Linked DNA regions of Bernardetia sp. MNP-M8. The protein of the gene in region 2 interacts with the protein of the main gene of each other region in a pairwise test. Links are inferred from orthologs where the notes say so. Each region holds a gene or a part of one and is shown on either strand. Other genes may lie near its edges.

Region 1 (16,961 bases), 2.2 Mb from region 2 along the record:
CTATGTTTTGTTTTTTTTTATTGCTTCATTTTCTCTGACCTCTTGTTCTTCTTCTGATGAATTCGAAAAGCCAAAAGAAATTGCAAAAGCTGTTGAAAACTTTCCTAAAGAATGGTTTCTTCTCACTGAAAAAGATGGAAAACGAATTTTGATAGAACCTTATGAGGGAATGAATCCAACGTTTAAGTTTGAATATGATTTGGCAAATGAACGCATGCAAATTCGCTATCAAGCCAATTTAACACAGCGTGTTTGGCTCGTCCAAAAACTTATCAAAAAAGAAAATAACTATACTTTTTACCTTTTAGAAAATGGTGGAAATACTACTACTCGTCTTACTTACTCTCAAACCACTCACCCAGCTATAGGGAGTTGGCAAGAACCATCTGCTGTTTTTTTACCTTACAAAAATGCCTATTTTGTTTGGGATAAACGTCCTTTTGAAAAACAAGAACAACAAAACACAGCTATTTCAACACAGTGGGAACGTGGCGAATGGCTACGTATGAAAGGAACTATTGAAGGAAAAGACTATTCACTTTGGGCGTATGTCTGTGTAACAGCCGATGTAAGTTCTCCTCAATTCCAACGTGGTGTTTATTTTTATGATACATTTTGGAGAGATATTTATTTAGAAAATGCCACAGATTATAAAAGCAATAGAGTTTCAAATAATGATAAAAATAAGCAATTTGAATGGATTATCGAAGAGCGTGCAGCTTTAGATGCCGAAACTGTTTCGGGATATTTCAAAGGTTCTGTTGATTATGATTATAATTTTAAAGGTATTTGGGAATCAGCCAAAACAAATCAAAAACTAGACTTTTTGTATGAAGAAAAAATTCTTCCTTATTCATTAGAAAATCATATCAAGCGTTTCAAAACTTCTGATGGCAGTTCACTCTGTGTTTATTATCCACAAATTACAGGAATCGAAAACGAAGATATTTTGAAAGATTTTAATGAGACCTATATCAAATCACACGTAAATGCTTGGCAAAAAGAGTTTTTAGCTAAGCTAGACACTACAGGCTCTCAAAACCGAAATTGTGATATAGAAATTAATTACAATATCCTTTTTGCCAATAAAAATCTTATTAGTGGATTATTTTTTATTCGCCAAGGAAGCAAGAGAACAGAATATGTAGCCTTTAATTATGACCTTAAAAAGAATGAAGTTTTTCATTTAAATCATTTATTTACTACTGAAATAGATAAGAAAAATCCTCAAAATAGTTTTGAAGCACGTATTCATTTACGAGCAAAACGACATGTAGAAGTAGAATCGCAACGTCATCAAATGCAATTCGAACCCTATGATTCGCTTACTGTTTTGGAGCATTATAATTTCCTTCCAGATAATTTGAGATTAACACTTTACAGTCGTTCCCAAAAACGTTTTTTTCCAATTTATATTCCTTACAAAGATTTGAGAGCCTATATTAAAGAAAGAGAACGCAAGATTTATTTGGAATTGGAATGAATTAGCTATCAGTAATTTGCAGTTTTGGATTCTCTTTAATCTCTCTTTCCTCTGTGGTCAAACTGTATTTCTAATGCTTACTTCCAACTTCTTCTACTTCCTGCCAAACCACATTCAACCAATCATTCAGAGGTTGTCCTGTAATGGCTATTTCAGCTAGTTTTTCAGCAATATCATCAGATAGAAGTTCTTTATCTGTAATTGTTTTTTCTACAATAAAGTGTTTTAATCTAAGAAGTTCTATATTTTCATGGTCTTTTGGATAACCACGAGGCGCAGTTTTCAAAACTCCATTTTCCATCTCTGAAAAACCATCAAAGTATTTTTTGAATTCTTTTCTATTAAAAATTGCTTTTAGTTCGTCAGCATTATAATCAATCTCTTCTCTAATTTTTTTGATATATTCTTTATTGGGTTGAAAAACTCCGATAGCCAAAAACGAATTATTATTTGGGGCAATATGTAAATAGAAAAGAGGTTTTTCTGTCTTTCTGCCATCTGGATGCAAAACTGCTCCAAAATACGTTTTATAAGGTGTTTTGTCTTTACTAAAACGAATATCTCTGTTTAATCTAAAAATACAATCTTTTGCTGTAAGTGTAGAAAAAGCAGGATCTAATTTGTTTGTAAAGTGTTCTAAAAGGGCTGTAATCAAGACAGCAAATTCTGCTTTTGCAGCTTCATATTGTTTTTTATGTTCTTTAAACCAATCTCTATCGTTGTTTTGATGTAGTTGGTTGAGGAAATCAAGGGTAAGTTTCATTTTTGATAGCTTAGTTGGCAATTAATAGATTACCTTTTCAAAACAGAATTCAAACAATTAGGTTTAAGATTCATATCTTTTTTAATGAAATAAAATAAGTTTTGAAAATTCTGTTCTCAAAAAACAAAAAAATACGTATCTTACCATCAGAGTTATTAAAATTTATCTAACTCTTACTTTTTAAGCATTATACTTCTTTTTGAATGGCAAATTATCATACAGTACAAAGTGGAGACACACTTTGGGGAATTTCTAGGCAATATCAAATTTCAGTAGATGAAATTAAAAGACTTAATAATATGTCAGATGCTAGTCTTTCATTAGGACAGCGTTTGCAAGTAAGTGTAGATTCTCCTTCGTATGGAAGTGGAAATACAGCTACAGCTTCTTCGCCAAATACTTCTGTTTATACTGTACAGGCTGGGGATTCACTTTGGAGAATTGCTACAAAATTTAATATTTCTGTAAATGAGATAAAGGCTTTAAATAATCTTTCTTCAAATTCGCTTTCACTTGGTCAGCAACTTAGAGTAAGTGGTGGAAGTAACTATACTGCACCTGTTGCTACGCCTACTGTTCAAACCAATTCGCCAACAGTTGTAAAAGCTCCTGTTTTTACACCTCGTCCGAGTTATGTTGTACAGACTGGAGATAGCATGTGGCGAGTTTCTCAAAAAGTAGGTGTTTCTGTAAATGATTTGAAAAGTATCAATGATTTAGATAGTAACATTTTGCGTATTGGACAGATGCTTTACTTGGAAGAAAAACCAGAAGTAGCTTCTCAGGCTGCTCCTGTTCAAAATCCTCAACCTACGCAAGCTGCCCCCAAAATTATTTATCATACAGTTATATCAGGAGATTCTTTGTATAGAATTGCAATGGCATATAATGTTTCTGTTCAAGACATTAAAGAAAGTAATGGACTTAGCTCAAATGCCCTTTCATTAGGTCAGCGTTTGATGATTACTAAAGAAGTCAAAACAACAAATTATAATTCTGGTAGTGGAGGAAATAATAATTCTGATGGAGACTCAAGTAGTGGAGGGGGTAATGGACAAGGAGATAACTCTTCTTCTGTTCCCGAAACAGGAAATATTTCAAAATACGAACAAAATAAAAAAGAAGTTATTAATCTTGATGCAATAAATGGCGTTCAAATTTTTGGAAGTGGACTTTCTGCAAGCGTTGGACGTGGTGGTGCAAACCGTCAAGCTGATGTAGAGAAAGTACAAAGACGTTTTGTGCAGTTAGATTATATGAATTCTGTTGATGGTCTTTCACAAATTCAAGCTACCATTTCAGCAATTGATAATTTCCAAAGAAGAAATAAAATTGATTGGTGGGCAGGAAAATCTTCTTTAATTGGAGCTTCAGGTTATTCTAATGGACTTATCAATCCAAATGATGTAACCTATAAATTATTGAGAGAATATACTAAATACGATATTACTTATAAAGACCATAGAGGAAATCTAGAAAAAGTTAGTTTTTCTAACTTTGTCAGAAGTAATTATAGTGTTTATCCGTATGGAATTTCGTACTCAGGAACAGTTGTTCATGACATTCCTGCTGCTTATTATGAAAGTGTTGGTTTGTCTCGTCAGCTTGCTGAGGCTCTAGAATTTGTATCTAAAAATGAAGGAAAGTTTGATGCTATCAATAGTTATGATAAAGCTGCTTTTTCTTTTGGATTCATTCAATTTGCTGGAGAAACAGGTGGAGGAACATTTCCAAATATGATGGCACTTATTAAAGACAGAAATCCATCTTTATTTGAAGAAGCCTTCGGAAGATTCGGAATTGATGTAGAATATACTTACAAAAACGATAAATACGAACCTGCAAGTATGGTAGTCTTTACACCAGATGGAAAACGTTATGTAGGAACAGATGCCGAAAAATATATTCGTGCTGATAAAGTTTTACATGGCATATTTGTAAGAGCAGGACAAAATATTGAAGTAGCAAAATTACAAGTTTTGGCAGCCGTACAAGAATATGTAAAACCTGCACTTAGAGCCAAAATTTCACTCAATGCAAATGGAGTTGATGTAAATCGTGAACCTGTAACTGATTTCATCAATTCAGCAGGGGGAATAACCGTATTGATAGATTTAGCTGTAAACCAAGGACTTACAGGGGCATTACGTATTTTTGCGCCTGCAATGGAACAGGTAGCTAGACAAACAGGAATTACTTCACTAACTGCTCTTAAAAATATTGATGAAAAACGAGTAATCCAAACAATTATAGCCAATGCAACCGATGCAAGAGTTCGTACTCGTCCTCAAAAAGTATTAGACGCTGGGATTAGTTTTAGTTAGAAATAGAACATTGTATTTATGAAAACCACTTTCCAAGACGACGTAATAGATGTAGTTTTACAAATCCCAAAAGGAAGAGTAACTTCCTATGGAACGATTGCCAAGTTTTTGGGACATACACGAGGTGCAAGAATGGTAGGTTGGGTAATGAATAATTGTGTAAAAATTAATCAAGAAAAAGATATAAAAATTCCTGCACATAGAGTAGTAAACCGAAACGGACTTCTGACAGGCAGACATCATTTCGAAACACCTACTACAATGCAAGAGCTTTTAGAAGCTGAAAATATAAAAGTAGAAAACGACCAAATACAGGATTTTGACAAAATATTTTGGAATCCTCAAATGGAACTTTTATAAGCTATTTTTTTCCTTTTTTCCAACCATGATTTCTATATCTTCCCTGTCCGTATTTGGATTCTTTAGGTGTAAAAAGTCGCATAAAGAAGTTGCCTCGTTTACCTTTAAATTCTGAACCTTCGTGATAGTGTGACATTCTTACTCTACAGCCTTCGTCTTTACACTTTTTGGGCTTTTTTTTCTTCTTTCCTGCTTCTTGTTCGCTGGCTTGTGCGCCTTTTTTACTTCCTCCACACGAAACTAAAGTTCCACTAAAGAGAAACAATGAAAAGATAATGAATAGAAAAGAAATATTTTTTCTAAAATAATAAGAAAGAAATTGAGATTTATTTGTCATAGTTTGTTATTTTTTATTCTGCGAGCCATTTTTCAGCTTCTTCTTGATTATGAAATAGACGCAACTTAAAATCTCCTTCTAGTTGTTCACTATTATCTTTCATAAATTCGGCAGAGAGTTCTGTAAATAGTTCATTAGGTAATAAATGAGCAAATTTTTTCACACCTGCTTCTATTACTTGTGGCATCCAATGATCTGCAATCCAAGCATCTATCACAACCACATCCCAACCTCCGACTACTTGTCTGTTATCATTTAAAATCAAAGGAGTAGGATGTTGTGCCAATTCTTTTAATATTAATGCTCCACCTTCTTTTATTTGGGCGATTGTCAAATCAGTACCAATCCAGTTTGAGTACATAATATTTCTATCTGTAAATTGTTCAATCTGCAGAAAGACTTTTTGGGACTCGTCTTTTAGTTCTTTTTTCATTTCGATAAAATTGAAGTTAATATATAAAATGAAAAATAAGTATATTTTTTAATAAATGCAAGTATAATATTGCCACAAAAACTAGCATACAAAAATTATGCTAACAGCCATTCTTCAGCTTCTTCTAAATTATCAAATAAACGCATTTGAAATTCTCCTTCCACTTTTTTGCTGTTATCTTGCATAAACTCAGCAGATAGTTGATCAAATATATCATCTGAAATAATATGAGCAAATTTTCTCACTCCTATTTCTATTGCTTTGGGCATCCACTCATTTGCAATCCACTCATTTGCCTCATCCCAAGCCCCTGTAATTTTCCTGTTATCATTCAAAATCAAAGATGTGTTATTCTTTTTTAGTTGTTCTAACATTATCATAGCTCCATCTTTTATTTGGTCTACTGTTATACCATCTGCTATCCAAGTTGTCTGAATAATATTTTTATCACTCAAATGTTCAATTTGAAAAAAAACAGTTTGTGTTTCATCTTTTAGTTCTATTTTCATTTCATTAAAAGGGATTATAGTGAGATTTAAGTTTCTTTTTTGAATCTCAAAAACTATGCAAGTAAGTCTACAAAAAAAATATTCCGTTTTTTTAAAGTAGCCAAAACCTTAGTGTATTTTTTACGTTATCCTAAATAAAAGTATTTCTTAATCATTGTTTTTACCCTTACAAACTATTTTAAATTTCTCAAAAATGAAAAAACAAAATGCACTTTTGATAATTGATGCTCAATATGATTTTTGTAATCCTGCTGGTGCTTTATATGTTCCCAATGCAGAAAATGACATTCAGCGTCTTTCTGATTTTATCACAACAAATGCAACACAATTAGACCATATTTGTGTAACACTTGATACTCATCCAGTAAACGATATTTCACATCCTTCTTTTTGGAGAGATGCAACTGGAGATGAACCAAATCCTTTTACTCAAATTACGCTCAAAGAAGTAGAAGATGGAAAATGGACTCCTAATTTTTACCCAAAGGAAACCAAAGAATACCTAAAAAACTTAGAAGCACAAGGTGAATTTCCTCATTTTATTTGGACAACTCATTGTTTGATTGGTTCAAAAGGAGCTGCACTAGATGAAACTCTATCAAAAGCATTAGAAAAATGGATAAAAATAAATAAAGAAAACAATCAGTACAAACAATATCAAGCTGTAACAAAAGGAACATACCCACTTACCGAACATTTTGGTATTTTTCAAGCTCAAATTCCTGTCAAAGACCAACCAGAAACACAGCTTAATCAATCACTTTTAGATTCTTTAAATGAGTATGAAAATGTGTATTTAGCAGGACAAGCAAAGTCACATTGTGTTGCAACAAGTTTGAAACAGATTATGGATTACGCAGCAAAATTAGCCAAAAAAATAATCGTTTTAGAAGATTGTATGTCTGATATTCCAAATTTGGGGCATTTGGGAGAACCTATTTATCAAAAAGCAAAGAAATTAGGAGTTAAGTTTGTGAAAAGTGATGATGTACAATTATAGAAAATAAAAAAAATTATAGATCTAACTGTTAAAAACAATGTAATTATTTCAACATTAAAAATATTATACCTATTATTGTATCAAGCTATAACAATGTAGCTTTTACCTAAATAAATTCATAAACTTAACTCTAGTATTAATGAAAAATCTCAAGAAAAAATTCGGAAAATTTGCTATTTCAACAGCACAAGTAAAACAAATTAAAGGTGGATATTATAATTGCACTTATGTCGCTTGTCCTAAAAGAAATTATTTATATCAACCAGAGCCAGGTAGTCCTGAATATGAGTGTTGTAAGGGTAATTAATAGTAACCATTCAATAAATAAATCTAAAAAAACTGTTACTTTTTGTAAAAAGTAACAGTTTTTTTTGTTGTCTTTTATTATCATACGAATCTAAACAAAAACTCGTATGTTTGAAAATCTTAGTACCTTTGAGGTATATAAGGTAAAATAATCTTTACCTGCCGTTGTTGGTGTCCTCACCAACGACATTTACTCTTAACAAACAGAAAAAATACGACAAAATGGAATACAATCCACGCCTTATCGAACCCAAGTGGCAATTGCAATGGGAAGAAAAAGAGGTTTATAAAGTTGAAAATGATACTACAAAACCAAAATATTATGTGTTAGATATGTTTCCTTATCCTTCTGGTTCTGGGCTTCATGTTGGTCACCCACTCGGTTATATTGCTTCAGATATTTTGAGTAGGTTTAAGCGTTTGAAGGGTTTTAATGTTCTTCATCCAATGGGTTTTGATTCATTTGGTTTACCTGCTGAGCAGTACGCCATCGAAACAGGACAACATCCAGCCATTACAACGGCTCAAAATATTCAAACATTCAAATCACAGTTTGATAAAATTGGTTTTTCATTTGATTGGTCAAGAGAAATTCGCACTTCAAATCCTGATTATTACCGTTGGACACAATGGGTTTTCAAACAGCTTTTCGAATCATTTTATAATAACGATACAGAAAGAGCAGAAGAAATTCAAAAACTAATTACCATTTTTGAAAAAGAGGGAAACAAAAAAATAAATGCAGCTTGTGATGATGATACACCTTCTTTTTCAGCAGAGGAATGGAATAATTTTACAGAAAAAGAAAAATCAGACGTTTTATTAAAATATCGTTTGGCGTATAAATCGGAAGCTATCGTAAACTGGTGTGCAGAATTAGGTTCTGTTTTGGCTCACGACGAAATCAAAGACGGACTTTCAGAACGTGGTGGTTATCCAGTAGAAAGAAAAAAAATGCCTCAATGGATGATGCGTACAACAGCCTACGCAGATCGTCTTTTGAATGGTTTGGAAGAAGTAGAATGGTCGGATGCGCTCAAAGAAATGCAAAAAAACTGGATTGGAAAATCGTATGGTGCAGAACTTAGTTTCAAAACTGAAGAAAATCCAAATAATAGAAAGAGTGAAGAATTAAAAGAGCTTATAGCCTTTACGACTCGCCCTGATACTATTTACGGAGTTACTTATATTGCCCTTGCACCTGAGCTTGAAATCATTGATGAGCTTACCACAAAAGAGCAACGAGCAGCCGTAGAAAATTATGTAAAATTTGCTAAAAACCGTTCGGAACGTGAACGCCAAACAGAAGTAAAAACAGTTTCAGGAGTTTTCACAGGAAGTTATGTAATCAATCCAATTTCTGGAAAAAGAACGCCTATTTGGGTGGCTGATTATGTTCTTTCGGGTTATGGAACTGGTGTTGTGATGGGTGTTCCTTCATCTGATGAACGTGATTTTCGTTTTGCTACTCATTTTGGTTTGGATATTATTCAAGTCATCAAAGAAACTCAAACAGACGAAAACGGAAATGTTTTGGAAGCCTACACAGAAAAAGAAGGACATATAATGAATTCTGACTTTTTGGATGGACTATCTATAAAAGATGCCATTCAAGCAGCTATCAAAAAATTAGAAGAGAAAAAAGCTGGAACAGGAAAAATAAATTTTAGGTTGCGTGATGCAGCTTTTGGTCGTCAAAGATATTGGGGAGAACCGATTCCGATTTATTATAAAGACGAAATTCCTCATACATTACCAGATTCTGAATTGCCTTTAATGCTTCCAGAAGTGGATAGTTACAAACCAACAGCAGAAGGCGAACCACCTCTAGGACGTGCAGAAGCATTTACTTATCAAGGAAAATATCCTTATGAGCTTACCACAATGCCAGGGTGGGCAGGTTCTTCTTGGTATTTCTTGCGTTATACCGACCCTCAAAATATGCGTGTTTTTGCATCAAAAGAAGCCGTAGATTATTGGAATCAAGTTGATGTGTATATTGGTGGAGCAGAACATGCAGTAGGTCATTTGCTGTATTCTCGTTTTTGGACAAAGTTTTTACACGATAAAGGATTTTTGAATTTTGATGAGCCATTTAAAAAATTGGTTAACCAAGGAATGATTCAAGGAAAATCTAGTTTGATTTATCGTATTAGTGGTTTCCAAGTATATTTGAGTGAAGGAATTTATCACCAAGTAGAAAAACTAACTTCTGATGCCGAAAAAATAGAAGGAATCAATCAAGTAGCAGGACATGAAGCTATTCCAGCAAATATAGCAATCAGTATTAGTCCTCTACACGTTCCTGTAAGTATGGTAAAAGATGATATTTTGGATATTAAAAAATATCAAAAATTCAGACCAGAAACAGAAAATGCAGAATTTATAAAAGAAGAAAACGGCAATTTTGTTTGTGGTTCGCAGGTAGAAAAAATGTCTAAACGTCTTCATAATGTTGTCAATCCTGATGATGTCGTTTCAGAATATAGTGCCGATGCTCTTCGTTTGTATGAAATGTTTTTAGGGCCTTTGGAATATTCAAAACCTTGGGATACAAGTGGAATTGATGGCGTTCAGAAGTTTTTGAGAAAAGTTTGGCGTTTATTCTATGACAATAATGGCGATTTGGTTTTGAATGACGAAAAACCAACAAAAGAAGAGTTCAAAACACTTCACAAAACCATCAAAAAAGTAGAAGATGACATCGAACGTTTGTCTCTGAATACTTCTGTAAGTGCTTTTATGATTTGTGTAAACGAACTTACAGCTATGAAATGCTACAAAAGAGAGATTTTAGAGCCTTTTTTGGTTATTCTTTCTTCTTTTGCGCCACATATTACAGAAGAACTTTGGCATCTTGCTTTAGAAAAAACAACTTCTATTGTAAAAGCAGAATTTCCAGTTTATGATGAGAGTTATTTGAAAGAAGATGAATTTGAATATCCAATTTCGATAAATGGAAAAGTTCGTACTAAAATGTCCTTTGCTTTAGAAACTCCAAAAGAAGATATCGAAAAGCAAGTTTTGGATGCTAAAATAGTTCAGAAATGGTTAGAAGGAAAATCTCCGAAGCGTTTTATTTTAGTTCCTAAGAAGATTGTAAATATTGTGATTTAATATTTTTACCGAACGGTTCGCTCAAAGCGAACCGTTCGTTTTATGAAACACCTATGAAAACCAAACTCATCAAATTTCACTTCATCATTCTACTTATTTTAGTGATAAATATTTTTGTTACTAATGTTTTTAACTTTGGATTAAATAGTTATGCAAAAATGTTATTAGTACTTCTTTTAGTTGGAAGTGGTTTTTCACTATTTGCTTTAAATTTCAAGCGATTATTCAAACCATTTACATTTCTAAAACTGTATTCTACACTCTATATGACTATTCCTTTATTAGTTTTATTTATTTGTAATTTTGATCACTCTTGTAGTAACTCAACAGAATACCATCTCACACAATCATTATCCACAGATACACCTATTTATAGACAATATAATTATGAGATTTATAAAAAGACAGGTGTTTTAGATTTTTTAAACACTTGTTCTGGTTCTTCTAGTAATTACTATATAGACAAAAATTATTTTATTTTTAAAGTTAGACTTGGCTATTTTCATTCTGTTTATGAAGATGCAGAGTTTACATTTTCTGAACCATTAATAAAAAAAGAAATAGAAAATATTGGTGTAAAAAATGACAGCATTTTTATAGATTTTAAAGATAATTATACTAGAAAGTTCAAACTTTATTAAAATATGAAAGCCAAACTCATCAAATTTCACATCATTATACTTCTTATTTTAGTGGTAAATTTATTTATCATTGATGGCTATAATTTTGGATTGAATAGCTATGCAAAAATGACATTGCTAATTCTTCTTTTTGGAAGTGGCATTTCAATGTTTGCTCTCAATGTCAAACCAGTATTTAAACTTTTAATAAGATTATATTCTACCTTTTATGTTGCTGTTGCTTTATTAGTATCATTCGTTGTTTGTAATACTGATAAACACCCTAGTCTCGTATTTCCGTATGATTTTTATGAGCCACTACGAATACATGTGCCTGTATATAAACAGTCTGATTATGAAGTTTACAATTATGACAAAAAAGGTGTTTTAAGTTTTCTTAGTAGTTGTGGTGGTGGTATTGAATCTGGTTATTACTTTTTAGACAAAAATTATTTTATTTTTAAAACTAGAATTGGATATTTTTATTCTGGTCATTCTGTAAAGGTTATAAGTGAAGGAAATGATGTGGAATTTACTAAACGTGATGCATACAAATATTTAATGGAAAAGGATATACAAAATATTAATGTATCAAATGATAGTATTTTTATAAACTTCTATGAAAGTGATAATATGGTTTTTGAAATTGAAAACTAAAATAACACTATGAAATACAAGAAAGTTACTTTCGAAAATATTGAAGAATTTGCTGTTCCTCTTTCTACTCATGTTTTGAAATGGAAATTTGAATTAGAAGATGAACGAGAATTATATAAGGAATTTGAAGACCAAATTATTCCATTGAACGATAAAGCGTCTGCTTTTTTATGGGATTTTGAATTCTCTCAAAAATTTTTATTCTTGGATAATAGTGATTATTTCAAAGAAACAGATTGTATATTTGCAGATGCAAAGACAAGTGAAGAGGTGAAAAAGTGGCTTTATCAACGAGGAATTAAATTCGATACAAAAGTAATTTGGACTTCCTCAAAAAATCATGCCTTTGTATTGACTTGGAAAATGATAATCAAATTTTGGGACGGCATTTTTTTCGCTTCTGATGAAATAATTTGGGATAAAACTTTAAACTGGGTTCTTAATTCTCATCATGAGGGAGTTTTATATTTTTCGAAAGATAGAATTTATGATGCTAATACAGAAAGTAGAGAAATAGCTAAACACAATGAGAGCATAAAGGAATTTCAAGATAAAATTTTGCAAAAAGGCTTGATGTCAAAGTATACTCCAAATCCTTTTCTTTCATAATACTTGTCAAAAATAATGACCCTAATACACCACAACTTTCATTATTTTAAAATGGCTTGCATCATTGTTTTATGCAACCTGTAATGTAATTTCGCATATCAAGCCTTAGAAAAAATACTATTTTTCATTCCATCTAATATAATTTTTCATTAGATTTGTTTTATTCAAAGATTATAATATCTACAAAAAAACAACTCTACTATGAAAATTAAAATCAATTCTGTTTTATTATTTTTCTTTTTAGTTTTTTTTAGTTTTTCATTTTTCTCAAAAGCTCAAAACAACTCAGAAAGTGATATTCTTTATCAGAGTAGAATAAATTCTCTTTGGCAAAACAATCAAATAGATAGCACTTTAATTGCTTATGGCGAATATTTAGCAGAGTTGAATCCAAAAAAAGAAACAAGTAACTATGTCAATTTTCAAATACAACGACTCAAAATAGCTTACTTAGTTGGAAACATAGAAGTCATAGAAAAATCTATTCAAGAGCTAAAAGAATTAAAATTAAATGATAAAAAAGAAACTGAATTAGCTCATCAGATTATATTTCAAGAAGCAAAGTACGAGTATTGGAAAGGATTCTATCAAAAAGCAGTTAATTTATTCAAACAGATTCCAAATTATCAAGAACTCAAAAGTTATCAGTTAGCCAATCGGTATGCAAACGTATCAGATATAAATTTAGACTTTTTAGAAATAGAGACATTTGAAGATTCCAAATTTGAAACAGCATCCGAACAAACTGAGCTTCTTAGCCAGCTTTTTACTTCCTACGGAATGCCTAATGAAGCCCTTTCTTATGCTCAAAAATCTATTGATTATCTTCCACAAACTGCCAACGAAATTGAAAAAGTAGATGCTCAAATTCAGTACACAAAAGTTTTGTTGCTTTATCAGTTAAAAGTAAGAGAAAGTCAAGTTTACTTAGATGAAATTCAAGAAAAAGTGGCTAAATATGCTCCTCAAACAGAATTAGAATTACGTTTTCATGTCTTATCTATGACCAAATTATTTATTGAGCGCAAAATGAAAGAAGTCGTAGAAATTAGTGATTCTGTTTGGGTACTTTGTCAAAAAACACCTGCTACTAATTCTGTTTTTCAAGACCATATTCGGGTGCGAAGTGCTATGCTTTTGGAAACTCGCAAATGGGATGAAGAAGAAAAATTATTAGATGAATATATAGAACAGTTTTCAAAGTTATATTCTCAAGAATCACATCAAGTTCAACAGCTTTATGCTCACAAATCACTTCTTTATTTTTATCAAAATTTCTATCAAAAAGCAGTTGATTATTCAGATAAAATACTTCAAAATCCTGTTGCTTCGGTTTATCTTGAAATTGATGTATATAAAATCAATGCAATTGCCTATTCAAAAATAAATAATTATGATAAGTCTTTTTTTTATGCTGAAAAATATTTAGAGCTAACAAAGAAAGCATTAGGAGAAAGTCATGTACAAGTTGCAAATGTCTACTCTTTAGTTGCCAGTATTTATAGTGAACAAAATAACTTACAGCAGTCGGTAGAGTATTCTAAACGTGCAATTGAAATTTATGAAGCACAAGAACAGAAAAATTTTCCGACAGCTATTGCTCGTTCTCATCAAGTTATTTCAAGGGTTTATCTAAAACTAGAACAAAATGAAAAAGCTCTTTTTCACTCTTTGCAAGCTAAAAAAATATTAGAAGAACTATTTTTAAAAGACAGATTTTATATTCTTGGACAAACGTATAGTAGTTTGGGAATAGTTTATAGAAGTCTTGAAAAGTACGATTCTGCCTACCATTATTATCATTTATCTTTGGCTGCCGAAAATGATTTACCCGAAAAAAACAGAAATCATGCTAATATAGGAAGAGCCTATAATAATTTAGGATATGCTTTCGAAAAACATCAAAATTATGATTCAGCTATTTATTATTATCAAAAAGCATTGATAGAAAAACAAAACAATGAAAAAACATGGACGAGTGCAAATGTTTTGAATAACTTAGCAAACTGTTTTGCAGCCATTTCAGACTTTACTAAAGCCGAAAGTAATTATAGAAAATCACTTGAAGTAAACGTATTAGGACAAGAATATGCAGATATAGAAATTGCTTTAGATTCTTACAAAGGTTTAGCTACCTTAAATAAGTTTCCTTTTGCTCAACAACTAAACTATTACAGAAAGGCAGATGAAATAATTGATAAAATGCGCTCTCAATTGCATACAGATAATGACCAATTACTTATCAGCAAACTGACAACAGAAATTTATGGAAAGGCTCTTTCTACTTGTTTTGAAGCTACAAAAATGAAAACTGTAGAGGAACAAATTTATGAAGATGCCTTTTATTTTGCAGAAAAAAATCGTGCATCTTTGCTAAGAAAACAAACTCAGGAAGCTCTTGTAATGACACAAGTTCCTGAAAATTTGAGAAAGTTAGATGTAAATTATAGTTCGCTAATTGATTATTATCAGCGTGAAATAGAAGAACTTGAAAATACAGATAGTCAGGAAAAATCAGAAAGTCAAATAGCTAAATTAGCGTATTACAATCAGCAAATTTTAGAAACAAGAAATAAAAATCAAAAACTTAAAAATGAATTATCAGAGAAATTCAAAAGTTATAAAAACCTTCAAGAACCTAATCAATTAGCTACTACTCAAACTATTAAAGAAAATCTAAAAGAAAACGAACAAATGATTGTTTATCAATGGTTTGAACCTTATTTATTTGTTCAAATCATTAGTAAAGACAAACAATTATTTTATAGAATAAAGCCAATTGATTTTGAAGAAACACTAAAAAAATATAGAAACTGTTTAGCTAAAGATTGTAGCATAGAAAAATTTGTAGTGCAAAGCGATGCACTCTATAAAATTCTAATTCAACCTATTGAATCCCATATCACAATAAGTCAAAAGCTCATTATCATTCCTGATGCTATTTTACAACAAATTCCTTTTTCTACATTATTAAGTACATCTCAACAAGAAAGTAACCTATCTAATCAAAATATCAATTATCCATTATTAAGAAAGGAAATTTCTTTTCATTATTCATCTTCACTTTGGGCAGCTCAAAGACAAAGCAAAAATCAAATAAACTATGAATATGAATTTGTGGGATTTGCTCCTGTTTTCGAAGACCAAAAAGAAAACAATAGTAATTTAGTGGCAAATAATAGAAGTAATTTGAGTTCTCTCCCATACAGCAAACAAGAAGTAGAAGAAATTGCCAATTTGTTTACTAATCAAGAGAAAAATGCTTTGGCTTTTGTAAATCTAAACGCAAATCAAGAAAACTTGAAAAGCTATGCAACCAAAACACGAAGATTGCATCTAGCTACACATAGCCAGACGTTTACAAAAACACCTTTCAATTCTCATATTTGGTTATTTGGAAAAGATTCTATTACAAAAGATAAAGAAACTCCACAAAAATTTTATGCAAGTGATTTGTATGGAATGTCGTTTCCTAACGAACTAGTAGTTTTGAGTAGCTGTCGTTCAGGTGTAGGACAAGTAGTAGAAGGAGAGGGCGTAATTACACTTACTCGTTCATTTCTGAACGCAGGAACAAAAAATGTTCTTTTTTCGCTGTGGCAAATAGATGATTTAGCTACTAAAGAACTTATGACATTCTTTTATGAATCTGTTTCTGAAGGCAAATCTTATTCAGAATCTCTGCAACTTGCCAAACAGAAATTATCAAAATCTGAGAAATTCAAAAATCCTTTTTATTGGGCAGGTATTTTATTAATTGGAGAATAAAAATAATTATTTTTGTTAAAATAATTATTTTATGTAACTAAAAGTACATTTTGGCACAGATTTTTGAATAGGTTTTGTAAATGATTAACTTATATTTTACAAAAGTAAAAGACACATTATAATCACTAATTTAACTATCATTCATTTAATCTATTCAAAATCATGAAACCTCATCTACTACTCAATCAATTAACAAGGCAACTATCTACTTATAGTTCTTTATCTATTTTGATTATTTTATTACTTGTAATCTCTGCGTGTTCTTCTGGAAAGAAAGCTCTACAAAGAGGAGATTATTACGACGCAACTCTAAAAGCTGTTGATAGACTGCGTCAGAGCCCAAACAACAAAAAAGCACGTCATACACTTGGAGAGGCTTATTATAGAGCAGTAGAAGAGAATTTGAGAACAACACGTACATTAGATACAAAAGTAAATCCTCTTAACTGGGAAAAAGTAGCAGAAAGCTATGGCAGAATCAACGAAATGGGTAACGAAATTCGTAAAAGTCCTGCTGCTTTAAAAATTGTCAAAAACCCAACAAGTTATTTATCTGAAGAAATAAAAGCGAAAGACAAGGCTGCCGAAGCAAATTATAATGAAGGAATAAAGCTAATGGGTTTAAAAAATAGAGAAGATGCAAAAAAAGCCTATTATCATTTTGTAAGAGCCAAT
Region 2 (16,380 bases):
GCAAACCTACTGCACCTCTAAAACCTGTTTGATACGAAAGACGAGTAATAAATTTTTCAGTAGGAGAATAAATAGCACCTACACGAGGTGAAATATTATTTCCCCAAAAAGGATGGTTATCATAACGAAAAGCTCCAAAGACTTCTAGTTTATCAGAAACTGTATAATAATCTTCTGCAAAAAAACTAAAAACTTGTATGTCTTTTCTAAAACCCATTGTCAAAACTTGATTTGCTGTTGTTGGGTCGAAAGCTCCAATTTTATTTGCTATAAAATTATTGTTTTGATTATTAGTTTTTCCCATCTGAAAAACTCGTGCTTCTACTCCTATTGCTAATTTGTTATTTGGAACTAATTCATTGAGGTTTAAAAGTAGTTTTCCTCCCAAACGATCTTCACGAGTACCTCCCATTGCCGTTCCGATAACAGAAAAAAGAGCAAAATTATCTTGAGCATAACTCATTTCTGCTTTCAAAACTGCGTGTTGGCTCAAATTAAAATTATACGAACCTGTAATAGTTGTAAGTGTCTGATTAAAAACATTTCTATCTCTATAAAAATTATACAAATCACGTATTTGGTCAGTATAAGTAGCTTCAATTTTGAAGTTTTTATACTCAATATTTCCAGTCATCAAAACACTTTCTGATTTGCGAAGACGAAGACCAACATCTTTTACTGACCCACCTGCAAAACCTTGATTTCCTTGTTGTGCTGCCCAACCATCATCTCTAAGTTCTTGTCCTTGATAACGACTTGTAGAAATATAAAAATAACTTTTTAAATCTCCAGAGCGAAGTTGAGCATCAAAGCTACCATTTAAAGCTCTATTTAATCCAACACCAGCCGTCATATTTGCTCTTGCAAGACCTTCTGTTTTTCCAAACTCACCTTGTTTGGTTACGATATTTATTACCCCCAAAAGTGCCCCCTGTCCGAGTGTAACCGAACCAGCACCACGAATAACTTCTACTCTTTCTATGTAATCATAGTTTGTATTATTAAGAATTGCATCAGCAGGACCCCAAAAAAATTCTGTATTTACATTATGTCCATTTATGAGAAGCATTACCTTTGAGTTATTATCAGGGGCAAGACCACGAAAACCCATAATCATGTCATCTTGATCTTCAACAAGAAAAAATCCAGGGACAAAAAGCATTAAAGCCTCAGCAAGTGTACGAGCAGAACTGAGTTGCAATTGCTCACGAGTAATTGTAGTTACAGCAGCAGGCTGTTTGTTTTCATCGGTGCTAACATTTGATGCAACACTGATAGCTGTTTGGTTTTCTTCGGTTTCGGTAAGCTCATCTAAAGAAAATTTGTAAAGTTCACTTTGAAGAGAATCTATTTGAGCAAAAGAAGAAAAGCAACTGAAACTCAATAAAGAGAATAAGAGTAAAGTATTTTTCATAAGAGTAGATTTTTAATTTGGTATAGTTAAGATAGTTAATTTTACTGGTATTTTAAAAAAAAGCCGTAAAATTGTATAAAAATTTATTTCCTTTTTATTTGATTTTAATTATGAAGATGTATTTTCAAGCGTTATTTTTTTGTTTGCTGTTTTTGTTTGGTTTTCAGGCTTGTTTTGGGCAAAAAATAAAGTATGATAAAATAATTACTAAGCAGTTTAGTAGTTATCAAGATTCTATTGATGCAATTTTAAAAGAGAAAAACTTAAATCTGACTATCGGAATTGCAGTAGTAGATTTGAGCCATTCAGATTATTATATAGAAGGATTGTATAGTTTTTACTCAAATAACAAAACAGAAGATGATTTATATAGAAATAATTTAGAAAAATTCCCAACAATGAGTGTTTACAAATTTCATTTAGCTCTAGCTATTTTGAAAGAGGTTGATAAAGGAAAATTTGATTTGAATGATGAATTATTTATTACCAAATGGGATTTATTAGAAGAAACCTATTCGCCTTTACGAGAAGATTTGAAAAAACAATATGCAGAACAGTATGAAACAAAAATAGGTTTTTCGATAAAACTGAGTGAACTCCTTTCTTATATGGTTTCGAAAAGTGATAATAATGTTTGTGATATTCTGTTTCGTTTTTTAGGAGGAAAAGCCTATATAACTGAGCAAAGAATCAAAGAAAAAAAGCCAAAGCATGAACTTTCGGCATCTGAAAGCATAGAACTTAGACAAAAATACAATCAAAAGGGAGTAGAAAAAACGAATAAATTTGTCAAAAAATTAGGTCTAAAATATACAACCCTCGCAGCCAGTGAAGAAAAAATGCATGAAACTTTTGATAATCAATATCTTAATACAACAACTCCAACTGATGCTGTCCTTTTATTAAAACATTTCTATCAAGAAAATATTCTAGAAAAAGAAACCCACGATTTTTTGTGGAAGATAATGGTAGAAACTCAGACAGGAGCAAATAAAATAAAAGCAGGTTTGCCACAAGACAATCAAAAAATACTTTTAGGACACAAAACTGGAAGCTCATTTAGAAAAGAACCAATAGAAGGGCAAGAGTTTGGACTTAAAGCAGCCGAAAATGATATTGGAATTGTAGTAACACCAACAAAAAGTTATGCAATAGCCATTTTTATTAAAAATTCGAATGAAAGCAATGATGTAAATAATGCGCTTATTGCAGAACTATCAAAGATAATTTTTGAAGTAATAAATTAGAGCTATAATAAAACCCACGAATAAATTCGTGGGTAAAAAGGTATTAAAATGAAGTTACAGCTTGTATCAATAAGTCTGAAATAGATGATATTTCTATAAAATCGGTTTTTTGAGCTGCTGCTCTTGCATTTGGATGCGTATCTGTAACAATAATTCTTTCTATCAATTTAGATTCTTCTAATCTTTTGACGCTACCATTTGGAAAAACGCCATGGGTAGCAACCACAAAAATTTGTTCTGCGCCTGCTTCTTTATAAACCTTAGCTGCATTGACTAGTGAGCCACCCGTCCTAATCATATCATCATACAAAACCACTTTTTTTCCTCTTACATCAGCATTTATTCCTGTAATTTCTGTATCACTTCCAGAAGAACGACGCTTATACACAAAGGCTGCATCCACTCCCAAATCAAAAGCTAAAGATTCTACCCATTTTGCACGACCAGCATCAGCAGAAGCCAACACAAAATCCTTTCCTCCTAATTTTCTAGCAGCTTCCAAAATCAAGGGTTTTGCATACAGATGAACAGTATGAACTCCTCTTTCAAAGTAATATTGAAGACCTGAAACATGCAAATCTACCATAATGATTCTGTTTCCTGAATAGGATTGAGGAATAGCAGAAAGCAATCTTGCACGAGTTTTGGCAGTAACGATTTCGCCAGACTTTACAGTTCTTTCCATAGTGGAATAACCATAAAAAGGAATAATAATCGTTAGTTTTTTTATACCTTCATCTACTAGTCCAGAAGCAAGGTCGTAGAGTTCCATAGTGTCTTGTTCGGAAACTGTTCCACCAATCAAAACAGCTTCTTTTGACTGTAATTTTGATAAAATTCTGTAATACGATTCTCCATCTGGAAAAAGTTTGTATTCTAATTCTCCTTTTTCAAAAATAGTTTTTTCTTTAATAAATGCTTCTTGAAAATAAGCATATTTTTGAGTTGAGAATACTAATATTTTTTCGTTCATGTTATTTTTTATTGTCTTAATTCTATTTGATCTATTGGATAAAGGCAGCCGTCAAAACATCTTCCATCTCCTACATTATAATAACTATCATTTGGAAAAATTGGTAATGCTGGAGATTCAAAATGAAATATAGAAAGACTTCCTGCCATTATTGGAGTCCAAAATCTGTAATAATCTTTTTTTTCGTAAGCAAATAATCTCACATAATTTTTATCACTAATTACCATTAATACTTCTTCTCCAATAGCAGGAAGCTTACCTGAAAGTGTAAGTTTATTTCTAACTGACACCTTATTATCAATTTCTTTTGAAGACTCATTTAATAATCCACCTGCCACAACGGCAGAATCTATTTTATTAGTAGTCTTATTTTGAAATTTAATTATTATATTTTCTGTATCATAACTCAAAATTGTTCCCTTTACAATACGTTGTGCTTCTTCTAATTCTTTATGAATATTGAATGGAAGTGGTTTCACAAAAGAACTACAAACAAACAAAACAAATAAAACTAAGATTTTTGATTTCATATTCTTACAATTTTGAAACAAAAACCTTCATTGAGGTTCAAATGAAACGCTCAACGAGGTTTTAATCACTTATTTCTAATTTAAAAACTTCAAATTATAAAAGGTTTATTGTTAATGAATCAAATTTACCATTCATAACTCACCATTCACAATTCTTTTTTATCCTCTTCTACGCTCCAAAAGAATCATCATCATTAAGCCTAAAAGTATTCTTTCTTCTTCTATTTCTTCCATTTCCATTAATTTTTCTACTTTAAATCGTCTTCCAAAAAAAGAAGGTTCTTTTTTGAGTTTGGCTACAATTTCTCCATTCGGACGACTAACATTATAACTAGGATTGAAAAAATAGCCTGTTAGCATGTTTAAAACAGGGACTTCTCCTAGAGCCGAATCAGCTACTTTTATCCAAGCATTGGCTTCTTCGATAATCAAATCTTGATTGTCTTCAATATCATATATTTCGTATTTTGCTTTCCAAATAGAACGCCAGCCTTTACGAGCTACACGACCTAGATTTTTACCGTTAGCATCTTCAAATCTGTAAGAAGCTGAAAAGTCTAACCATCTGTCTGCTTTAATAGAATATTTTAATTCAGATTTTGAGTCATCTGTAAAAAGATTGACTTCTTCTTTTAGCTTGAATATTTTTTGGCGTACATAGGCAAGTGTTTGTCCGTTTGCATCAGTAGCAATAAAATCATTTGCAAAAGTTGCAATTTTGAAAGTAAGATGAAGTGGAAACTGAAAATGGCTCATAAATAATTATAGTAAATTTGATGAAAATAAAATTATTCAAACTTTAACAATGTAAAGTACAAACCTAAATGTACAAAAAATACTACTAATAATAAACTAAATTTTCCATAACAATAGATTTATAAATCTACTATTATGGAAAATAATTATTACTTAAATAAATTTCTAATACATCTTATTCTTTCTCTACTTCAATAAGACTAAGTAACTCCATTTCTCCAGAAGGCTTGTATTGATACTGATAAAAACCTTCCTCTGCAATAAGTAAAAGTAAACCATTAAAAGGAATTACATCTCTGGCTTTTATATCTTTAAATTCATGTAAAAGTTGAATTTGGTCAGGCGTAAAAGCAATATCAAAAACCTTTAATCCTGAATTACCATCACATACAAAAAGCAAATCATTATCTATTCCCAATCCATACGGATTTTCTAATGAATATTGATTGACTGCAAAAGGTTGAGTAGGATCACTTACATTAATTACTTCCAGTTGGTCTATTTGTGTTGCATTACGACAGCTAGTTCCTGAACGCACAGTTACATAAGCATAGTTTCCTTGCACAACAACAGGATCACAAGCCTGAACATGTTCGTACATAGAAGTATAAGCAGGGGCTGAAGGATTTGAAATATCATAAATCAACATTCCTGTTTGAGTTCCTAAGTACAGATAGTCGCCATAAGGAAAAACAGTTTCGACTCCATTTATCAATTCAACTGTTTGTTCGAATGTTGGATCTGTGTTGTCTTGGACATCAAAAACTCGCATTTGATTATTACTTATTGTGTAGAGTTTGTCTCCTACCACTGTAAAACGAGCTAACGCCCCCCCTTTTCCTCCATTACCAATTGCTGCTGATTCATCAGAAGAAAAATTACCATCTTCATTACAACTAGTAAGAGAAAGTGCTAAAAAAGCAAAGAGTATATATATATTATTTTTCATTTTTTTCTAAATTAGATTATTTTTTATACTAAAAAAGTAAATTATCAATTATTCGTTCTTTATCCAATTAATAATATATCCTTTGCTGGCATCATATTCAAAGTTTCCTCCGTCGGGTGGAAGAACTTGGTTTGCTTCTGAAAAAACACCTTCTATACGTTTCACTATTTTAATAACTGGTAGATTTGAAATATCTATTGCTACCAAATCAACAGCATTATCAGCATACAAAACATTTCCTTTTGTTGATACATCTACATTTCCTGCAATCTTAATAAAACCAACATTTTTAGGTTCTCTAGGATTACGATTATCGATAACATGAACTCCTTCATAACGCTCTCCAACAAATACATACGAGCCTTTCATAAAAATTTTGCCTGTTTTTTTGAGTGGACGTGCATTCTCAAATTTTACAGAATTATTCAAGTCTTGACGACTGATATAAACAGGGCTATATTCTGTTTCATAAACAGGTTGTGAAGGTTCTTCTACATAAAAACAGCTAGTCAAGCTAAAAAGCAACATTCCAAATAATACTGATTGAAGTATCTTTTGTGGAATAAAATGGATAAAGAATATGGGATTTTTCATTTTTAGATAAATAAAAGTTGGTTACTTGCAAAGTGAAATGAAAGATTAAAAATTCAAATGTAGATTTATATCTATTTTTTGTGTTTTTTTAACCCTTTTATTCAAGACGTTATCTATTTCTAAATCGTTGCAAAACATTTTTTACTCAACCAATTCTATTTTATCTATTTCTAACTTAAAATTTTGTTCTTTTTTGTTTCCAATCAGAAATCTGATTTCTGCTAACTCTTCTGCTTGATAATTGGGTAGTTCTGTAAGTCGTTTTCCTCTAAAAGCAGGAATCATATCTGATAAATCAAGTACAATAGTTTCCCATTCTCCAGTTGGTTTAAAATAAGAAATATACGAGTATTTTTCGCTTCCATTAGATTTTACTCTAAACTGATAGCGTTTTTTATCTCCTTTTAGATAAATATTTACTTTTTTATAACCTGCTATTTTTTCTCTATCAAATGTATAACGAAGCGAAGAAAACCCTCCATTATTTTCTAAAGAAATTTTTCCCTCAAAAATACCATTTCCTGCTTTATTAAGATAAAAATTTCCATTTGAATTACCACCCATTACTACATCATCAACAATTTTCCAGTTGGAAATATTAGCATTTTCTTTAAAATCAAAAATAAGAAGTGGGTTTTTCATAGTAGTAATAAATGAAAGAGTAAAAAGTATAAAAATTAAAATTTTCATAAATAGATTATTTTTAGAAGACTAAAAAATAAATTTACATTTTTAGCTATCTATAAAACAGGGTTAAAACCCTATTAGGGTACAGTAACACTAGAAGAATATGTAACAACCAAAATATATAAAAATTGGTATCAATTTAAAAACAAAATCACATATCAAACTATCAAAACAAACCTTACGTAATATTAGAGTGCGTAATTTCTATATTTGTTTCTAATTTATCATCTCCATTTCCTAAATTCCATATCCTATCATCATTATTGCGCTCCAAAAACTTGTGTCCAATAATTGCTTTCTCTACCCAAACCCATTTCTTGAAAATTTGGATTCATGATATTTCTACAATGTCCTTCACTATCTATCCATCCTTCAATAACTGATTTTTCAGTGGTGTAACCTTCTGCAATATTTTCTCCATAAGTTCTCCAATCATAACCTTGTCTTTCTAGTCTTTCTCCTGCACTTGAACCATCTTTTCCTGTGTGTGAAAAATAGTTTTTATCATTCATATCTTTGCTATGAAGATAAGCTGTTTTGGCAAGTGTTTCATTCCAAGTAATTGTTCCTACAGGTGGCATTTGTTCATTTCCACACGTACAACCCTGTGTTCTGTATTCATTTACTAGTTTTACTAGCTCTTGGGCATCTACATTAAAATTATCTTGATTTGGTGCTATTTCCTCCTCTTGATTTTGACAGCCAAAAGCACCAAATAAGAGAAAAGCAAAAAGAGAATAAAACTTGAAATTTTGATGATTCATAATAGAATATAGTTTGAGTTGTAGATATTTTTTAGCAAAAAAAGCAAATAGTTTGCCTAAACAATGCCACTAGAAAATATTTTTAAACAACAAGTCAAAATATCAATGAAATAGACTGGTTTTTGAAAGACTATAATTGAGTGATAAAACCTTTTATAAAAAAAAGAAGTTTTAAATTAGTACCCTTTTTTCCCTTTTTAAATCAAAATTTATGCTCTACCAAAATACACGCAAAACATTTTTAATAGAAGAAGTTACACTAACTGACCAAACTGCATCAGAAAATCAAGAAGCAAAACAAAAGAAAGTTTTGAAACTCTATCTAATCGGACGATTGACGGTTGAAGAACACAGAGAAGGTTTCGAAACCTATTTAGAATTGTTCAAAGATGGAAATTATAGCCACGCTATTTTTGACTATTTAAAATTGGAATATGACCCACCTCAATCAAGAGCTTGGTTTGTAACAAATTATGTCCCTCGTTATGGAAGAGAACTCAAAGAAAGAGAATGTTATTTGGCATTATTAGAATCTCAAAATTTATTTCAAAAAATGACAACTTCTCTCATCACCTCTTCAGTTCAGAAAATTTATAAAACAATTCATATATCTTTTTTTAAAAATTTAGAAGAAGGCGAAAAATGGCTTCTAAATCAGTAAAAAAGCAATAAAAAAATCGTAAATTTGGGAAAATATGTCTTACTCTTTAGAGTGAGCAATGATAACGTATGTTTTGACCTACGTTGTCTATTTATTGCCAAATCTCCCAAAAATACCTACACTAGAATATATGGATTTGTTACTTATAGAAGACAGAATAAATTTCCTTGTTGAAAAGCTCAATCATTACAATACTCAATATTATCAAAATGATATTTCAGAAATTTCTGATTTTGAATTTGATAAATTATTAGAAGAATTAAAAAAATTAGAAGAAGAAAATCCACAATTTAAGCGTCAAGATTCGCCTACTTTGCGTGTGGGTGGAGATATTACAAGTAATTTTGAAACGGTAGTTCATCGCTATCCAATGCTTTCACTTTCAAACACATATAGTGAAGAAGAACTGTTAGAATTTGATGAGCGAATCCGAAAAACTGTTGATAATCCTGTTTATGTTTGTGAACTCAAATTTGATGGTGTGGCTATTTCGCTGCGTTATGAAAATGGAATTTTTACGCAGGGCGTTACTCGTGGGGATGGAACACAAGGCGATGATGTAACTTCAAATGTCAGAACAATTCGTGATATTCCTTTAAAAATAGAAAATTCAAACGATTTACCAACTGATTTTGAATTACGAGGAGAAGTATATTTGAGCAAAACTCAATTTGAAGTTCTTAATCAAGAAATTGTAGAAAGAGCAAAAGAAAAAGAAGTGGAGGAAGGAAAAATTCCTGATTTACTCTTGAAAAACCCAAGAAATGCAGCTTCTGGCGCAATCAAAATGAAGGATTCGAAGGAAATGGCAAAACGCAAACTTTCTTGTTTTGTGTATGATGCCTACGGAACATCTTTTACTTCACATACCAGTATTTTAGAAAATTTAGAAAAATGGAATTTTGCCGTTTCTCCTTTCCACAAAAAAGCAAATGGAATTCAAGAAGTTTTAGAGTTTATAAAAGAATGGGAAGAAAAACGCTTTACTTTGCCGTATGAAACCGACGGAGTGGTTATCAAAATCAATGATTTAAATCAAAGAGAAGAACTTGGTTTTACCTCAAAAAGTCCACGTTGGGCAATTGCCTATAAGTACAAAGCAGAAGAAGCACAATCAAAACTCAAAAGTGTAGTGTTTCAAGTAGGTAGAACGGGAGCAATTACGCCAGTTGCAAATCTTACGCCTGTGCAGCTTTCTGGAACAACTGTAAAACGTGCTACTCTGCATAACGAAGGAGAAATAAAACGTTTAGATTTGCACGAAGGCGATACGGTTTTTGTAGAAAAAAGTGGTGAGATTATTCCAAAAGTAACTAGAGTAGTTTTGGAGCTTAGAGAAAAAAATGCAAAACCGATTATTTTTATAGAAAACTGTCCAGAATGTGCAACTAAATTAGTGAGAGAAGAAGGCGAAGCTGCTTATTATTGTCCAAATGAAGATGGTTGTCCTCCACAGATTTTAGGAAAAATAGAGCATTTTGTTGGAAAGAATGGAATGGATATAGACAGTATTGGAAGCAAAACAGCCCAAACATTTTTGAATGCTGATATAATTAAGGGATTTGCTGATTTGTATGAGTTAGACAAAGAAAAGCTACTGGCTTTACCTAATTTTAAAGAAAAATCAGTAAATAATGTATTTATTGGAATAGAAAATTCTAAAAAAAGACCTTTTAAAAATGTATTGTATTCTTTAGGAATTAAATATGTTGGAAGAGGAGTTTCGGAAATATTAACTGATGAGTTTTCAACTATTGATAATATCATCAAAGCAAGTAAAGAAGAAATATCTGCTGTATTTGGAATTGGAGAACGAATAGCCGAAGCTGTAAAAGCCTATTTTGATGAACCAAAAAATATAGAAACTATAGAAAGGCTCAGAAAAGCAGGCTTGCAGTTTGAGCAAGCAGAGAAAAAAGCAGTCATTACAGACGGAATTTTGAGTGGAAAAACATTTGTAGTTTCTGGTACTTTTCAAAATTTTGAGCGAGAAGAACTAAAAGAAAAAATCAAAGGTTTGGGAGGAAAAATTTCAAGTTCGGTTTCTAAAAAATTAGATTATTTATTGGCTGGCGACAAAGCAGGAAGTTCTAAAATTGAAAAAGCCGAAAAAGCAGGTGTAGCTGTAATTAGTGAAGATGACTTTTTAAAGATGATTTAGAATTTGGGCTTTTGCAAAACTAAAATAATTGAAGTTGTTTAATACAATGTAACATAAGTTTGTTTGTGTTTTACTATTGTCGGTGGCAATACCAATGGCAGAATTATAAATTGGTTTTAACCCCGTTTTACATGCAAAGAAATGCAAAATAATTGGCTCTTCCGATTTTTTAGCGAAACATTGTGTTTCAGTTCCTCAGAACTGAAAAAAACGCTTCCTCAGAAGCGTGATATTGCTTAAATCACGCTTCTGAGGAAGCATTTCGTTTGTTTTTGAGAACGGTGTAACCCTCAGCGAAGCTAAAACGAACGCACACCCTTTTATAATTTCGCTAAATTGTCGGAAGAGCCTAAGTTTTTAACCTTACAGCTATGGCGATACCACCGACAAATCGCTATCAATTATTTTTGCTGTAAAAGCACTTTCAAATTATCGTATTTCAAAAGTTGCAAATAAAATTCTTTGAAGGCTTTAAATTCAGATGGTTCAATACGAGTTTGTTTGAAGTGAACAAAACGCTCAATGTATAATCCTTCTGCTGTTTGCTTTAATTTGAGTGTATAAGTTCCAAATTTTGTATCATAATTTACATTTTGAGGTAATTTTTTGACAGCAAAATTCTTGTTCATTTTTACCGTAATGCGCTGAATATGAGGTTGTGCAAATGTAAATGTCTTTATATCCATTGCGTTGGTTCGCTCACTTCCATAAATTGCTACATCAGCTTCAACCGTTTTGACAAAAGGCAAACGCATAAAATAAATCCCTGTTACATCGTCTGTAAATTCTCTAGCATGAAACTGATAATTTGCTTCTAAAGGAACAGAAATATTCTCTACTTTATCAAAATCATATTCATCTAATTCAAGATTTCTAAATGCGCTACTTCCCAAACTAGAAATGATATGATTTGGCAAATTATCCTTTGATTCTAATTCCATTGTCGAACGCCATCTTCCAGCTACAAGACCTGTATAAGTGGTTTTTACTTCCAAATCAAGTGTATTGAATTCATCTAAAGCTGCCGTTACATCATACTGTGTAAATGTTTTGGTAGAATCGGTATGATTAGGAGGTAAACGAAATGCTTTGTTTTGACCATCTTTTATCAGCAATGCCCACGCTTCAGTATCACCTTCATTGAGTGAATAGTATGGATAAAAATCAGTTGTTGGGTCAGAATAATTTATTTTTCCATCTAAATAATAGGCTACAATAGCGTGATTAAATTCCATTTCTAATGGCATAAATGGCTGTGTATTTTCGTTTACTTTTACCAAAACATAATATGATTCTATACCTATTTTTCTAAGCATCGTAATCATAATGGTTGCCACATCTTTACAATCTCCAATTTTTGAAGAACACGTAAGGTCGCTATCTTTTGGAATATAACCCGACTGCAAAAGACTTGTAGAAGAATAATTGATGTTTTGAGAAATGTAATTGAAGATAGTTTCAATTTTCTGTTTGTCAGTCATTCCATCTTTAATAATATCTTTCAAAATATCATCAATGATATAATTTGATTCTAATTTTTGGTAAGTTTTGGCTTTGTACCAATCTACAATAATTCCCCAGTCTTCTGTTGTTGAAACTCTCAAAACAGGATAGTATTCCAAATCATCAACCATTGCATTTTCTGCTATCGGAATCGGAATGTTTTCGTAATCCCAACGATAAGAAGCTAATCCATCTTCACGATTACTGACTTTTAATTTTCCGTCTAATTTATGACTTTCATAAAAAAGATTTCTATTTTGAGGAATCAAAAACTCTAATTTAGCTGATAAAATTGGAGCAGGGAAAGGAATGTAGCTACTAATTCCTAAATTATTTCCAAGTTCGGAAACTGTACTCCAACTTGCCATTCCTTCTACTTGAATAATATCGCCTACTTTTAAGTTTTTAAAGATAATAAATGAACCTTGTACATCTGGACGAGTTTCTGTGCCATTTTCACGAATTACTTTTGCACTTGTAACTCTGCCTAAGAGGTCAAAGTTAGATTGTGTCCAAAGTTTTGCACCCGATTCAGTCAATATTTTTATCATAATATTGCTATAAAAATAAGTGGCTCTTGCAGTATCGTTCCAAATTACATCACGATTGTAACCTAAAATAATTGATTCGGCATCTTTGTATTCTTTTTTGAAAGCCTCCGTTTTAGATACTTTTTCGTAGTTGGCTTTGTACTCGTCAAAAGAAGGAGTTTCGAATTTGTTTTTATACTGCTTTTCACCTTCAATTTTTTCAATTTTATTATCTAATTCATACGAATTTTGACTAGTTGATAATTGTTGCGCTTTTTTATAATAGGTAAGAGCAGTTTGTTTGTCACCTTTATCACTATGAATATCGCCTATCATTTCATAAATTCCACCTGAATTTGGGTCAATCGGAATCGCTTGTTTGATAGTTGTCATTGCCTCATCATAGCGTTCCTTTGAGTACAAGTAATTTGCTTTTTGATATAACAACCAACTTTCATTAGGCTTAACAACAATCATTTCATCATAAAGCTCTAATACTTTCTCTACTTCTTTATCTTTTTTGTAGAGTGCAATTAGCTTTTTGTAAGTTCCTACATCAAAGTATTTTTTGAGAGCTTTTTTATAATCTTTCTCTTTAGCTTTGTCATCATCTTTTTTGTCTTTTTGCTGATTTTGATAATAATCTTCTGGACGATTGTCTTTATCATCAATGTATCTTTGCAGACTTTGAGAGTAAAGAGGATATTCTTTCACCATTTTTTTAGCATACGCAATTCGCTCATCTTTACGTCCTTTTTGGTCATAAAAACGAAGTTTTCTTTGAATGACATCAAAGTTAGAACGACTAATTTGGTCTAGTTGATCTAATTTTTCTTCGTATTCTTCGCTTTGATTTTCTGCATCAATTTCTTTCAAATCTTTGTAAAGAAGGGTGAAAATAGGTGTTTTTTGTTGGTCAAATGTTCCCATTAAATCAAAACTCTTTTCCGTCTTGTTATTTTCATTATAGACTTTTGCAGCCAAATATTTGAAATAAACTGAATTTGGATTTTGCTCTACTTTTTTAGCAAAAAACTCTTCTAACTCTTCTCCTCTTGAATAATATAAATGAGACTGAATCAACATATAATAATCAAAAAATGAATTTATATTTTCACTATCATTTTTAGTTACTAAATTTTTGAAGTATTCTAATGTTTCTAAACTTGTTGTTGTAGAGTTTTCAAAATTTGTTGCTACCGAATAGGTAACTGGGTCTTTATAAGCCTGTAACGGAATAGCGATGCCATTTTTGTCTGTCAAACGAATAAAAAGATTTCTTTGATAATATGGATAATAATTATCTTCTTCTTCTTCTAGTCTTTCGATAGTGCTTTTCTTGTTTTTATCATCTTCCTCTTCTGCCTCATAGTTGTAATCTATACTTTTCATGCCATCAAAGTCTAATTCAGAAGAACCTGAACCACCTTTAAAATATCTTGCTACAGCATATTTTATCAAAATTCTGTGATTTCCAGCAGGTAATTTCATAGAAATGCGTTCGGCATCATAATGTGCTGAAATTGTTTTTGGAGAAGCAAAAATTTCTTTTCCATCTAACCAAATTTTGATTGGATAGGAACGAGTAATACGAAAATCAATTTCTTGTTCTTTGTCTACACTAAAAAAAGTATTGGCATAATGAACACCTTCGGTTTGGTCAAGATAAATATCACCATCATATTGAAAATAAGGTAATATTTCCCATGATAGTTTTTCATCTGTAATGATTTTATAGCTTCCATTTGGGTTAAAGGCTTCTTTTTCAACAGGATATTCAACCGTGTAGCCGTAGCCATTTATATTTGGAAAGCCATTTATTGTTGCCCAATACAAACGATTATGAATTTTGGCAAAAGAGGCTTTACTTTTCTCAAATTCTCTTCTTGTAAATTCTTTGTAGGCTTCAAAAAGTAAAGGACTTACATAAAAACGAGAAGACATTTTTTGATTTCCATTTTTATCATACATTTTTTTCTTTAAATCAGAATAGGAAATTGAAATTTGTCTTTTAAAAACATCATAATAATTTTCATCCCAATGATGACGCATCAATCTATTGAGGTGCAAATAATATCCTTGTGTGTCTCCTTCTACTTCTGAAAGAAAAATCATTCCTTTGTTGGCTTCTGCATCAGTGCTATCTTTTTCTAGTGTCTGTTGGAAGGCTTGACGAGCTTTTTGATGGTCATTTTGTTGTATAAATTCCCAACCTGTTTTATTTTGTGCTTGGGAATAAGTAGGTAAAATAATACTTACTGTTAAGAGTAAGAAGATTATTTTTTTCATAGATTTATTTTGCATAAAGATATAATAAAATGATAATTGATTTTGTAGTGATTGTTTGTCTGTATTGTAAAAAATATAATGTATGATTTTGTTCTATAAAATAATAGATACGCAATTTAGTAACAAAAATTATATTATTTTTGGTGAGTTTGTCTTCTCAAAGTTAATTTGGTGTTTTTAGTTTACACTATTTACATAATCTCTAAAAAAGTTTTCAAAAAGCTCTAAAGAATGAATATCAGAATGGGCATTGAAACGAATAACTTTACTCCATTCTATTCTATCGCCAATCCCTAGTTTTGCACACATAAAAGAACTAAAATTGAACATAAATTCGTTCAATTTTTCGTCTTGCATTGCCATCAAATAACCTTGAATAACATAACTCACATCTTCAACTCGGTTGATAGAACCTGCTTCTTTGTAAGTGGTAAGAAAAAATACGTAATCAATGAAACGGAGCATAGAAATAAAGTAAGAAATTATAATTCTGAAGGTAGAAGTATGAAATGAAAGTTATTTTTTGTAAGAATTTTGTATGTCCTCTCGTAGTTCTGTTTCACTTAGTGTATTCTGTTTTTGCTTTTTAAACATAAGAGCTGCTGCACAAATAGGCTCTCTATTTGAAGTATCTTTACGTACAAATGACAAATAATAAATACCTCGTATTGGAATAGTTACTTTCATTTCTATTCGTTTGCTATCTATGTTTCTTTTCTCACAATTTACTGGTATTCGTCTTGAATTTAATAAAATTATATCCAAATTATCTATGTTATTGTATTTCTCTTGAGTAATATATTTTATCTCATCTTCTTTATCAGCGACTAGAGTATATTCAACTTTGTTCCTTTCTCTATGTCCCATAGCCATATCTATCTTCATGGATTTGAGAAATTTATAGTCTTCTGCCAAATACTCTTCCTCTACTTTAGGATAAAGATCACAACATTTTATTCTATCAATTTTTTCATTCGAAATAGAATTAATAGAAACTAAAAGAGGAAGAAGTAAAACAAACAGAAATTTCATATCGTATGAGGTTTAATTTTATTCAACTGGTAACTGATTACTACTTACTGATAACTGAACTTTACCATTTTCGGCTACTCAAAACTAGTTGTGTAGAACCAAGCATTAAGATAATCAACGAAAAGAAATATAACAAGTTACGAGAATCTATTAATCCTTTGCTAAGTGACTGATAATGAAAGTCTATACCCAACTGACTAATAAAATAAGCTGTATCAGACCAAACATTCAGACCAGAAAGCGACGTAAAACCTTCATATAAAAAGAAACACAGAAATACAGCAATAATA

Evidence for each region.
Region 1: the proteins of ligA (region 2) and V9L04_RS11785 interact in binary tests that used the Escherichia coli proteins (3 or more experiments, as listed by UniProt). The link is inferred for Bernardetia sp. MNP-M8 from one-to-one orthologs.

What each region holds. Positions count from the first base shown.
Region 1 is NZ_CP147012.1:2,860,079-2,877,039, reverse strand. The notes cover bases 7,355-10,832. They hold V9L04_RS11785 (class I tRNA ligase family protein), read left to right. Parts: upstream 7,355-7,737; coding sequence 7,738-10,632; downstream 10,633-10,832. Other genes in these bases: V9L04_RS11780 (hypothetical protein), read left to right, coding at 10,791-10,832; V9L04_RS11790 (hypothetical protein), read left to right, coding at 7,355-7,516. Also shown: V9L04_RS11830 (hypothetical protein), read left to right, coding at 1-1,483; V9L04_RS11825 (DUF2461 domain-containing protein), read right to left, coding at 1,554-2,246; V9L04_RS11820 (LysM peptidoglycan-binding domain-containing protein), read left to right, coding at 2,450-4,570; V9L04_RS11815 (MGMT family protein), read left to right, coding at 4,589-4,930; V9L04_RS11810 (hypothetical protein), read right to left, coding at 4,932-5,267; V9L04_RS11805 (hypothetical protein), read right to left, coding at 5,281-5,700; V9L04_RS11800 (hypothetical protein), read right to left, coding at 5,796-6,209; V9L04_RS11795 (nicotinamidase), read left to right, coding at 6,403-7,209; more of V9L04_RS11790, read left to right, coding at 7,349-7,354; more of V9L04_RS11780, read left to right, coding at 10,833-11,273; V9L04_RS11775 (hypothetical protein), read left to right, coding at 11,277-11,909; V9L04_RS11770 (hypothetical protein), read left to right, coding at 11,919-12,518; V9L04_RS11765 (CHAT domain-containing tetratricopeptide repeat protein), read left to right, coding at 12,720-16,286; V9L04_RS11760 (hypothetical protein), read left to right, coding at 16,449-16,961.
Region 2 is NZ_CP147012.1:5,018,835-5,035,214, reverse strand. The notes cover bases 8,324-11,220. They hold ligA (NAD-dependent DNA ligase LigA), read left to right. Parts: upstream 8,324-8,705; coding sequence 8,706-10,736; downstream 10,737-11,220. Other genes in these bases: V9L04_RS20280 (transglutaminase domain-containing protein), read right to left, coding at 11,138-11,220; V9L04_RS20290 (hypothetical protein), read left to right, coding at 8,324-8,575. Outside these bases: V9L04_RS20335 (TonB-dependent receptor), read right to left, coding at 1-1,414; V9L04_RS20330 (serine hydrolase), read left to right, coding at 1,525-2,661; prs (ribose-phosphate diphosphokinase), read right to left, coding at 2,705-3,634; V9L04_RS20320 (hypothetical protein), read right to left, coding at 3,643-4,164; V9L04_RS20315 (hypothetical protein), read right to left, coding at 4,324-4,920; V9L04_RS20310 (hypothetical protein), read right to left, coding at 5,096-5,869; V9L04_RS20305 (hypothetical protein), read right to left, coding at 5,918-6,463; V9L04_RS20300 (CIA30 family protein), read right to left, coding at 6,605-7,153; V9L04_RS20295 (CAP domain-containing protein), read right to left, coding at 7,411-7,914; more of V9L04_RS20290, read left to right, coding at 8,126-8,323; more of V9L04_RS20280, read right to left, coding at 11,221-15,058; V9L04_RS20275 (hypothetical protein), read right to left, coding at 15,236-15,523; V9L04_RS20270 (hypothetical protein), read right to left, coding at 15,575-16,090; gliding motility-associated ABC transporter permease subunit GldF, read right to left, coding at 16,152-16,380. UniProt on the Escherichia coli protein: DNA ligase that catalyzes the formation of phosphodiester linkages between 5'-phosphoryl and 3'-hydroxyl groups in double-stranded DNA using NAD as a coenzyme and as the energy source for the reaction.